DNA from 3 places in the Caballeronia sp. ATUFL_F1_KS39 genome. Region 1 is predicted to be linked to each of the others. Evidence: predicted binding sites of a transcription regulator. Region 1 holds the regulator's gene; each other region holds the start of a gene.
The links. The regulator FliA, encoded in region 1, starts transcription of late flagellar genes. The targets are predictions, from matches to a motif close to CTAAAGTTTNNNNNNNNNNNGCCGNTA.

Region 1 (3,276 bases):
TCCTTCGATGTCGTAACTCCAGCCGTGATACGGACACACGATCTGATCGCGCATCACATGCCCGAGCGACAACTGCGCGCCCCGATGCGGACAGTAATCGCGCCACGCATGCGCCGCGCCGATGCTGTCCCGCCACACGACGATCCGCTCATCGGCCACGATGAATCCGCGCGCGCCGCCTTCCGGTACGTCTTCGCTATTGCAAACGGGCAGCCATTCGGCAGCCAAAGAAATGGATTCGTCGCGCATCGCCGTGAATGAGAAATGGACGTTCTTAAGCTGTTCTTACACGAAACACAGCGTCTTCGCAAAACGTTGCAAAATAGCGGATCGCTCGCTCGGTGCAACTCGATACCACTCCATTCAGCCGATGCCATGCGACGGGGCCGCAGTACTTGGCAGCAAGATAAAAGAAAGAAATCACCATCCAGGGGTTCAGTATGGAGCAGGCGCATCAACCGGCACGCCGGACTTATGCCTTCGCATGGTCCGAACACCGGAATCCGGAACGCGAGCAGGCCACGCTGCGGGTCTGGATGGGAGCGGTGGTTCTTCTGGCTTACGGCGTTTTCGCGTGGCTCCGCCCTTCACACGATGCCTTCCTGACCACGCGCCTCGTCGCGCTCTATGTGTCTTATGGGGCGATCACGCTTCTGATCGTCAGCCGCATGAGCGCGCCTTCTGTTGCGCGCCTGACCGTCACGACCATCGCCGATCAGACGATCCTCGGGCTCGCGCTCGCCGCGGGCGGCGCAACGGCGCTGCCGCTTCTCTGGGTGATGTTCTGGTTTCTGATCGGTTCGGGATGCCGATACGGCAAGCGCACGCTCGCCGTATCGTGCGCGACGGCGCTCATCATCGTCACGGCGATGGCCGTCTGGCAGCCGTGGTGGCACGAGAATCTTCCCGCCGCGATCGGGCTCGCGCTGAGCGTACTCGGCGCATCGGTGTATCTGAGCGTGCTCGTCGATCGGCTCGGCAACGCGAATCGCGATCTAGCGCGTCAGGCATCGACCGATCCGCTCACGGGTCTGTCGAACCGGTACGCGCTGGAAAGAGTCGTCGATCGCGCGATGAACGCGCCCGAAGCCAATGGCGATCACGCCACCGCGCTCCTTCTGATCGATCTCGACGGCTTCAAGGAAGTGAACGATACCTACGGTCACGCCGTCGGCGATCTGCTGCTGCAAGCCTTCGCGGACTCGCTCGCGAAGCGCATGCGCAAGTCGGACACCATCGCGCGTCTGGGCGGCGACGAGTTCGTCGTGCTCGCGCATCAGATGCGCGACCGCGACGCCGTGTTGTCGGTGGCCGACAACATCCATTCGGCGCTCGGCGAAATTACGTCGGTGCAGGAGCGGCCGGTGTCGGTATCGGCGAGCATCGGCGCATGCCTGCTTTCGAGCGCGGCGTCCGCGCATCAAACCGGCATGACCGCCGTGCTGCGCGCCGCCGACCGCGCGATGTACCGCGCGAAAAGTCTCGGCGAAGGGAAAACGGTCTTCGCCGAGACGCGGGACTTCGAGATCAGCTAGGGAACGTCAGGCCTCGACGCTCGTCCACGCCTGCTCGCGCAGCTTCGTGCGCAGACGCGCGACCGCTTGGCTGTGCAACTGACACACGCGCGACTCGCTCACTTCCATCACCGCGCCGATTTCGCGCAGGTTCAGGCCGCGTTCGTAATAGAGGCTCATCAGGAGCTTCTCGCGCTCGGGCAGCTTGTCGATGGCTTCGATCAGCGCGCCGCGAAGGCTGTCGTCGAGCAGCGCGGACAGCGGATCCGAACGATCGACGCAATAGCGGTCGAGGAACGGCTCGTCGTCGGCGGAGCGATCGAAGTCTTCGTAATAGATCAGCTGGCTGCCGTGCAAGTCCTGAAGCATCGACTGATATTCGTCGAGCGGCATCTTCATGTGCTCGGCGATTTCCTGCTCGCTCGCCGCGCGGCCGAGGTTCTGCTCGACCTTGTGCACCGCCGATTCCACTTCGCGCGACGTCTTGCGCATGCTGCGCGGCAGCCAGTCGTTCGCGCGGAGCTCATCCAGCATCGCGCCGCGGATGCGCTGGCTCGCATATGTTTCGAACTGCGCGCCCTGATCTTCCTTGTAGCGGCTCGCCGCGTCCAGCAGGCCGATCATGCCGGCCTGAATGAGATCGTCGAGATCGACGCTCGCCGGCATCTTGGCGACGAGTTGAAGCCCCAGCCGTCGAACGAGCGGTGCGTATTTCGTCAGCACTTCCGACTGTGAGAGTTTGCCTTGGGCGTTATACATCTTGGTCACCTATCTTGATCACATCGACGCCGTGCTGCTCAATGCAAAGTCGTGAAGCGCAGCCGCACGATGCGACGCCTCCCGCGCGCCCTGTACAGAGTCGCTAACCGGATTTCGCGCGTCGGCCTGGCCGCCCGCATCGCGCATATAAGGCGCGGGGCGCATCGGCCAGTGCAGGAGCTCCGCCGCGATTGCGCGGTAGTCGCGCGCCGCGGCCGTGGCCGGGAACGCTTCGACTGCGCAGCGTGAGAGTTCCATCGCCCGAGCGACGCGCGCATCCTCGGACACATATCCCGCCTGCACGAGCGACACGGCCAGATACCGGCTCGCGACGCCCGACAGGTTGTCGAACGCGACCGCCGCGTCGGCCGGGTTCTGCACGTGATTGACGAGCACGCGGAACTGGCCGATCGCATGGGCGTAGTGCAGTCGTTTCATGCACGCATACGCCTCGGTGATCGCCGACGCGGCTACCCGCGTCACAATAAGAAAGTCATGCGCCTGCGCCGCGAGCGTCGACAGCGCGCCGTGGCGATCGAGTTGCGCATCGATCAGCACGATGTCCGCCGGACCGTCGAGCAGCGCGCGGCATTGCGCGGCATCGTGAACGATGCGTTCGTCGCGCGGCGCGGCCATCAGCGAGAAGCCGAACGGCGTGCGCTCGACGGCATCGCCGAGCATGCGCCGGCCCGACATCACCGAGGCGAGCGCGCCCGCGTCTTCGGTGCCCACGAGACGGCTCACCGATCCCGCGTTGCGGTGCTCGTCGATCACGAGCACGTCCTTGCCGTGGATGGAAAGCGCCGCGCCGAGATTCACCACCGCCGACGTGCATCCGATGCCCGCCGGTCCGCCCGCGACCGCCACCACGCGCGAACCGGCGCGCGTAAGGAGCCGTCGCAGGCCTTCCGCCTGGTCGAGCACGAACTTATCCAAAGTGCACCTCATGCAGTTCGGTCGTGGCGCGCGCGGACAACGCGGACAGCAGCGCAGGCGTTTCTTC
Region 2 (3,276 bases), on a different contig from region 1:
AGAGTGGCCGGCGTTGCTCGCGGCGCTTGGCAGGCGTCACGCGTTCGTCTGAACGCCCTCGCTAAAAAAGGCAATAGAAACGAAAACGGCGGTGCGCCCTTACGGGTCGCACCGCCGTTTTGCCGTTCGGCGCGAGGATCCGAAAACCCTCGCCCGAACAAGACGCTTAGTGCATCTTCTTCGGCAGCATCTGGCTGCGCAGGCGCTTGCGCAGGCGCGCGACAGCGGCGGCCTTCTTGCGCTTGCGCTCGGTGGTCGGCTTTTCGTACGACTGGCGCTCGCGCAGTTCGGCGATCAGGCCATTGCGCTCGATGGTGCGGCGGAAACGCCGAATCGCGACATCGAACGGCTCGTTTTCTTTGAGGACGATAGTGGTCATGTAAATCCTGGTTTGCTAAACGTATTTTCAAGCGCGCGACGACAGCGAGTTGCCGCGCCCCGGCACTCCGATCGTCCGCCGGACGTGAGAACGGCGCGACGGACACGAGCAAAGCGGCCACGGAGGCCGGAAAAGAGAGCGTTGAGATTCAGCCGCGGAAGCGGCAGGCGCTTTCGAAAGAACCACACGAAGGCGCGTTTCAGAGCCGTTCGCCGCTGTTGGTTGACGTTGTCATTTTCAGCGGCGAAGGCAGGAAATCGGGCACATTTCTCGATTCGGGCGCGATGTTACCAGAACACCGCGCCATTGCCAACTCCCGCGCGCCGGCCAACTCATTGATGCAACAGAACTATTTCTGCCACGCGCTGGCTTCGTCGAGCAGATGGATATCGTCGGCTGCGAGTTGCAGGCGCGTCGCGGCGGCCAAGCTCTCCAGTTGCGCGACCGACGTGGCGCTGGCGATCGGCGCCGTCACGCTCGGGCGCGCGATCATCCACGCGAGCGCGACCGTCGCGGGCGTCGTGTCGTTGCGTTTCGCGACTTCGTCGAGCGCGTCGAGAATCTCGAGGCCGCGCGGCGTCAGATACTTTTCGACGCGCGAGCCGCGCGCCTTGTGCTGCGTGTCCGCCTTCGACCGATATTTGCCCGACAGAAAGCCGCTCGCGAGCGCGTAATACGGCACGACGGCGATCTTGTGCTGTTCTGCCACCGGTTCGAGACCGGTCTCGTAGCCCTCGCGGTCGTAGAGGTTGTATTCGGGTTGCAGAATCTGATACGCCGGCAAGCCCGAATCCTTCGCGACTTTCAACGCCTCTTCTAGCCGCTCGCCCGTGTAGTTCGACGCGCCGATCACCCGCACCTTCCCCGCCTTGATGAGCGTCTGATACGCGTCGAGGGTTTCGTCGAGCGGCGTGGTTTCGTCGTCGTAATGGGAGAAATAGACGTCGATGTAATCGGTCTTGAGACGCCGCAGCGAATCGTCGACGGCCGCCGCGATGTTCGCCGCCGAGAGCCCGGCGCGCGTGGACAGCTTGCCGACTTTCGTCGCGAGCACGACCTGGTGGCGCTTGCCGCTTTCCCTGAACCACTTGCCGATGATCGTCTCCGATTCGCCGCCCTGATGCCCGTCGACCCAGGCGGAATAGACGTCGGCTGTATCGATGAAATTCAGCCCGTGATCGACGAACGCGTCGAGGATCGAAAACGACGTGCGCTCGTTGGCAGTCCAGCCGAACACGTTGCCGCCGAAGACGAGCGGCGCAACTTTCAGTTCCGATGTGCCGATATTGCGTGTCTGCATGTGCGCTCCGAATGCGTCGTGAGGGACCAAAAAGCATACGCGCGAAATCGGCGCCTTGCCGGGCAAGGCTTCGCGGCCTCGCAACAGAATTCGTTACACAAATCGTTTGCGCGGGCCTTAAGTTTTTTTCGAGGGGCCCGATAACCACAAGTAGGCGGCCGGCTATCACCGAGCGCAGGACCGCCAGGCAACTTACTCGGTGCTTTAGCCAAAGCCAGATACAGTCTCCCAGGAGAGAACAAAATGATCGGTATCAACAGCAACATCAACTCGCTGGTTGCACAGCAGAACCTCAACGGCACGCAAAGCGCGCTGTCTTCGGCGATCACCCGCCTCTCGTCGGGCAAGCGCATCAACAGCGCTGCTGACGACGCAGCAGGTCTCGCGATCTCGAACCGGATGCAAACGCAGATCAACGGCCTGAACCAGGGCGTTTCGAATGCGAACGACGGTGTGTCGATTGCCCAGACGGCTTCGAGCGCGCTTTCGTCGATGACCTCCAGCCTGCAGCGTATCCGTACGCTGGCCGTGCAAGCCGCGAGCGGCTCGCTCTCGTCGAGCGACCAGGCTTCGCTGCAGAAGGAAGTTTCGCAGCAGATCGCCGAAGTGAACCGTATCGCTTCGCAAACGACGTACAACGGCCGCAACATTCTTGACGGTTCGGCTGGCAGCCTGAGCTTCCAGGTCGGCGCGAACGTCGGTCAGACGATCAATCTGGACCTGAGCCAAGACATGGGCGCGAACTCGCTCGGCGGCGGCATGGTGCAGAAGGGCAACACGCTCGGCACGTTCTCGAACCTGTCGCTGTCGTCGAGCGGCGCCTACGCCTCTTCCGGCGCGACGATCACCTCGATCAACGTGCTGTCGGACGGCAAGGGCGGCTTCTCGTTCACCGACCAGAACAACGTCGCGCTGAGCTCGACGGCTGTCACGGCCATCTTCGGCTCGGGCACCGCAGGCACGGGCACGGCTGCAGCACCGCACGAAAACACGCTGACGTTCAGCACGAGCATTGCCGGTTCGATGGGCGCATCCGTGAGCTCCGCGATCACCACCCTCAACGCGTCGATCAACAAGATCAACAAGCCGGACACGGTCGCGAACCTCGACATCAGCACCACGACGGGCGCCAACGTCGCGCTGGTCTCGATCGACAACGCACTGCAGACGCTGAACAACGTGCAGGCAACGCTGGGTGCAGCCCAGAACCGTCTGAGCGCAATCGCTTCGTCGCAGCAAGCCGAATCGACCGACCTGTCGTCGGCTCAGTCGCAGATCACCGACGCGAACTTCGCGCAGGAAACGGCGAACCTCAGCAAGGCTCAAGTGCTGCAACAGGCTGGTATCTCGGTGCTCGCGCAAGCGAACTCCCTGCCGCAGCAAGTTCTGAAGCTCCTCGGCTAAGCGGTACGCCAAGGTAGCACCCGACGCCGGATCTTCATCCCGAAGATCCGGCGTCGGGCCGTCCCGGCGACGAAACCACGTTTCGATCTCTTGCGTGTGCGCCCGCGCCCACGAGCGCACACGCAAGAGTTTGTTTCCCGCAACGAGCAGTTGACTGCGATCACGCGCAATCAGGCGACAGCGCGATACACGG
Region 3 (3,276 bases), on a different contig from region 1:
ATCGACAACAGACAACACGCGCGGGGCCGCATTCGCGTTTCTTTGCGAATTCGAGCAAACGTTCCCGCCGGGCCTGACCAGCCACGTTTCGATTCGGGGAAAAGATGACGACCAGCACTACGAGTACGCTCGCGGAAATCCGCGAGGTGAACCTGTCGTACTTGCTCCTCGCTCAGCGGCTTCTTCAGGAAGACCGCATCTCGGCGATGTATCGCCTGGGCCTTTCGGAGCAGGTTGCGCAAGTTCTGGCTTCGCTGACGCTCGCGCAGGCAGTGAAAGTGGCGTCGTCGAGCCATTTGCTGTGCCGCTTTCGTTTCGATGACCACGCGATCCTTTCGTCGCTCGCCGACAAGGACCGCAGCGCGGCGCTCGCGCACGCCCACGCGGCGATTGTGCTGGCGGACAGTCCCGTCGAGCAGATCGGCTGACGCCGCGCGCGAAGCCCGATGGCGACGAAAAGCGTGGTCGCGGAGGTCCGCGAAATCACTTTGGCGATCGAGCTGATCGAGCTCGGCGCGCGCCTGCAACTGCTCGAAGCGGAAACGAGCCTGTCGCGCGACCGTCTCATCAAGCTCTATAAGGAACTGAAAGGCGTGTCGCCGCCCAAGGGCATGCTGCCGTTCTCGACGGACTGGTTCATGACGTGGCAGCCGAACATCCATTCGTCGCTGTTTCACGGCATTTATCGCTTCATGGCGGCCAACGACAAGAGCCAGCCGACGATTCACGCGATCGTGAAAAGCTACCGCCTCTATCTCGAACACGCGGCGCTGTACGGCGACGAACCCGTGCTGTCGCTCACGCGCGCGTGGACGCTCGTGCGCTACTTCGAATCCGGCATGCTCCAGACCAACGTCTGCACGCGCTGCCGCGGACGTTTCGTCGCACATGCGTACGAACTGCGCGCCGGTTACGTGTGCGGCCTCTGCCAGCCGCCATCGCGCGCGGGCAAGACGCGCAAGGCGGGCGCGGACCGCGAAGCGGGGCGGATCGCCGCCTGATCCGCGCGCCCGCGTCCGTCTAAAAGCGATCGTGGTACGAAAGCCCGACGGTCATCCCGTGCGGCGTGCGCTGATACATGATCGCCCAATGCGTCACCGATGCGCCGATCCACGCACCGAGCGCGTCGGCGGCCAGATCCTTGTAGGAGAAGCCGTCCGTGCGGCAGGTTCCGTCGACGATTTCCTTCACCAAGCCCGGCGCAGTGCCGATCAACGTGCCGTAGACGACCGGATGGTCCGAGCCGCGCGTCAAATAGGCGCCGAGCGCGCCGAACGGCGCGGACGCGGCCACGTGGGCAAGTTTGTCGGAGCCGGTCCAGCTATCCGATGTCTGCATACGCCAGCCGCCGCGCGAACCGCTGCAGTCGAAACCCGCATGCGCGAATGAACTCGCGGTCACTGTCAGCGCGAGCGCGCTGGCCTGTTTCATTGCTCTTGTCATCGTTCTCTCCGATTTCATGACTTCGCGTCTCCAACAAAACTGAACGCGCGTTCGTATTATCGGCAGAAAATGTGATGTTTCGTGTCGAACGGGAAAATTTTGTTTCGCCGCTAGGAAAAGTTCGATATTTCGTTGCCGTGAATCAGCGATTGAGACGCAGATTTTTGCGAAACAGCGAGAAGGTCGCGCGGCAAACCGCACGGAACCTACAGCGGTTTGACCGTGCCCCAAAGTTTTCCAGTCGAGTGCCGTAAACCACTTAACGGCGGTCTTACCGCATCAAACGTGAGGACTCGACTGTGCTGATTTTCATTGGATCGCTCGTGACATTGCTGTCCGTCTTCGGCGGCTATGCCATCGAAGGCGGCCACCTTGGCGCGCTCATGCAGCCGGTCGAAATTCTGATGATCGCGGGCGCGGGCGTCGGCGCGTTCATCCTCGGCAACAACGTCAAGACCATCAAGGCGACGATTCAGGTGCTGCCGACGCTCTTCAAGGGCGCGAAGTACGACAAGAGCATGTACATGGAGCTGATGGGCCTGCTCTACGTGCTGCTCGCGAAAGCGCGCAAGGAAGGCACGCTCGCGCTCGAAGCGGATATCGAAGATCCGGCGAAGAGCCCGGTGTTCAGCCAGTACCCGAAGATTCTCGCGGACCATCACATCGTCGAATTCCTGACGGATTACCTGCGCCTCATGGTGAGCGGCAATATGAACGCGTTCGAGATCGAAAGCCTCATGGACGAGGAAATCGAGACGCATCACGTCGAAGGCGAAGCGCCGGCGCACGCGCTCACCAAGGTCGGCGACGCGATGCCCGCGTTCGGCATCGTCGCGGCGGTGATGGGCGTCGTGCACACGATGGCCTCCGCCGATCAGCCGCCCGCGATTCTCGGCGAGATGATCGCGCAGGCGCTCGTCGGCACCTTCCTCGGCATTCTGCTTTCGTACGGCTTCATCGGACCGCTCGCGAACGTCGCGGAACAGCGCGTCGCGGAGCAGACCAAGATGTTCCAGTGCATCAAGGTGACGATCCTCGCGAGCCTGAATGGCTACGCCCCCGCGATCGCGGTGGAATTCGGCCGCAAGGTGCTGTTCTCGACGGAGCGCCCGTCGTTCTCCGAGCTGGAAGAACACGTGCGCAAGGTCAAGTCGAAGTGACTTCCGCCATAGTCGAGACACAGCGATGAGCAACGATACCGATCGCCCGATATTCATCAAGCGCGTCGTCGCGGGCAAGAAAGGCCATCACGGCGGCGCGTGGAAACTCGCCTACGCGGACTTCATGACCGCGATGATGGCGTTCTTCCTGCTGATGTGGCTGCTTTCGTCGACGTCGCCGGTGCAGCGGCGCGGCATCGCCGAATATTTCCAGATGCCGCTCAAGGCCGCGATGGTCGGCGGCAAGACCGTCGGCATGGACAACAGCATCATCATGGGCGGCGGCCGCGACATTTCCAGCACCGACGCAGGCGCCGCGCGCAAGACCGATGGCGCCACGCAGCTCGCGCAGCGCGCCTCGTCCGACACCGACGAAGAACTGCTCAAGTCCGCGCAGGGCGAGCTCGAACGGCGCGAGCAGGTGCGCCTGCACGATCTTCAGGTGAAGCTCATGGCCGCGATCGAGGCCAATCCGACGCTGCGCCAGTTCAAGCAGCAGATCCGCATCGAATCGACGCAACAGGGCTTGCGCATCGAAATCGTCGATACCCAGAAGCGCCCGATGTTCGCGCTCTCCAGCGACGCCGTGCAGCCGTACATGCGCGACATCCTGCGCGAGATCGGCCGCTCGCTCAACGACGTGCCGAATCACATCGTCGTGCAGGGACACACA

Region 2: the regulator FliA is predicted to act here: its motif matches at 1,796-1,822, upstream of NCR93_RS00965 (flagellin).
Region 3: the regulator FliA is predicted to act here: its motif matches at 1,671-1,697, upstream of motA (flagellar motor stator protein MotA).

The regions. Positions count from the first base shown of each region.
Region 1 covers NZ_JALQDZ010000025.1:127,815-131,090, forward strand. The annotation lists gene NCR93_RS13460 (Rieske 2Fe-2S domain-containing protein) at 1-228, opposite strand, end outside; gene NCR93_RS13465 (GGDEF domain-containing protein) at 441-1,535, shown strand; gene NCR93_RS13470 (RNA polymerase sigma factor FliA) at 1,542-2,273, opposite strand; gene NCR93_RS13475 (MinD/ParA family ATP-binding protein) at 2,292-3,209, opposite strand; gene flhF (flagellar biosynthesis GTPase FlhF) at 3,202-3,276, opposite strand, start outside.
Region 2 covers NZ_JALQDZ010000001.1:197,859-201,134, reverse strand. The annotation lists gene NCR93_RS00980 (hypothetical protein) at 1-52, shown strand, start outside; gene rpsU (30S ribosomal protein S21) at 167-379, opposite strand; gene NCR93_RS00970 (aldo/keto reductase) at 729-1,679, opposite strand; gene NCR93_RS00965 (flagellin) at 1,923-3,083, shown strand.
Region 3 covers NZ_JALQDZ010000001.1:208,088-211,363, forward strand. The annotation lists gene flhD (flagellar transcriptional regulator FlhD) at 105-428, shown strand; gene flhC (flagellar transcriptional regulator FlhC) at 447-1,001, shown strand; gene NCR93_RS01030 (YfiM family lipoprotein) at 1,021-1,431, opposite strand; gene motA (flagellar motor stator protein MotA) at 1,743-2,603, shown strand; gene motB (flagellar motor protein MotB) at 2,629-3,276, shown strand, end outside.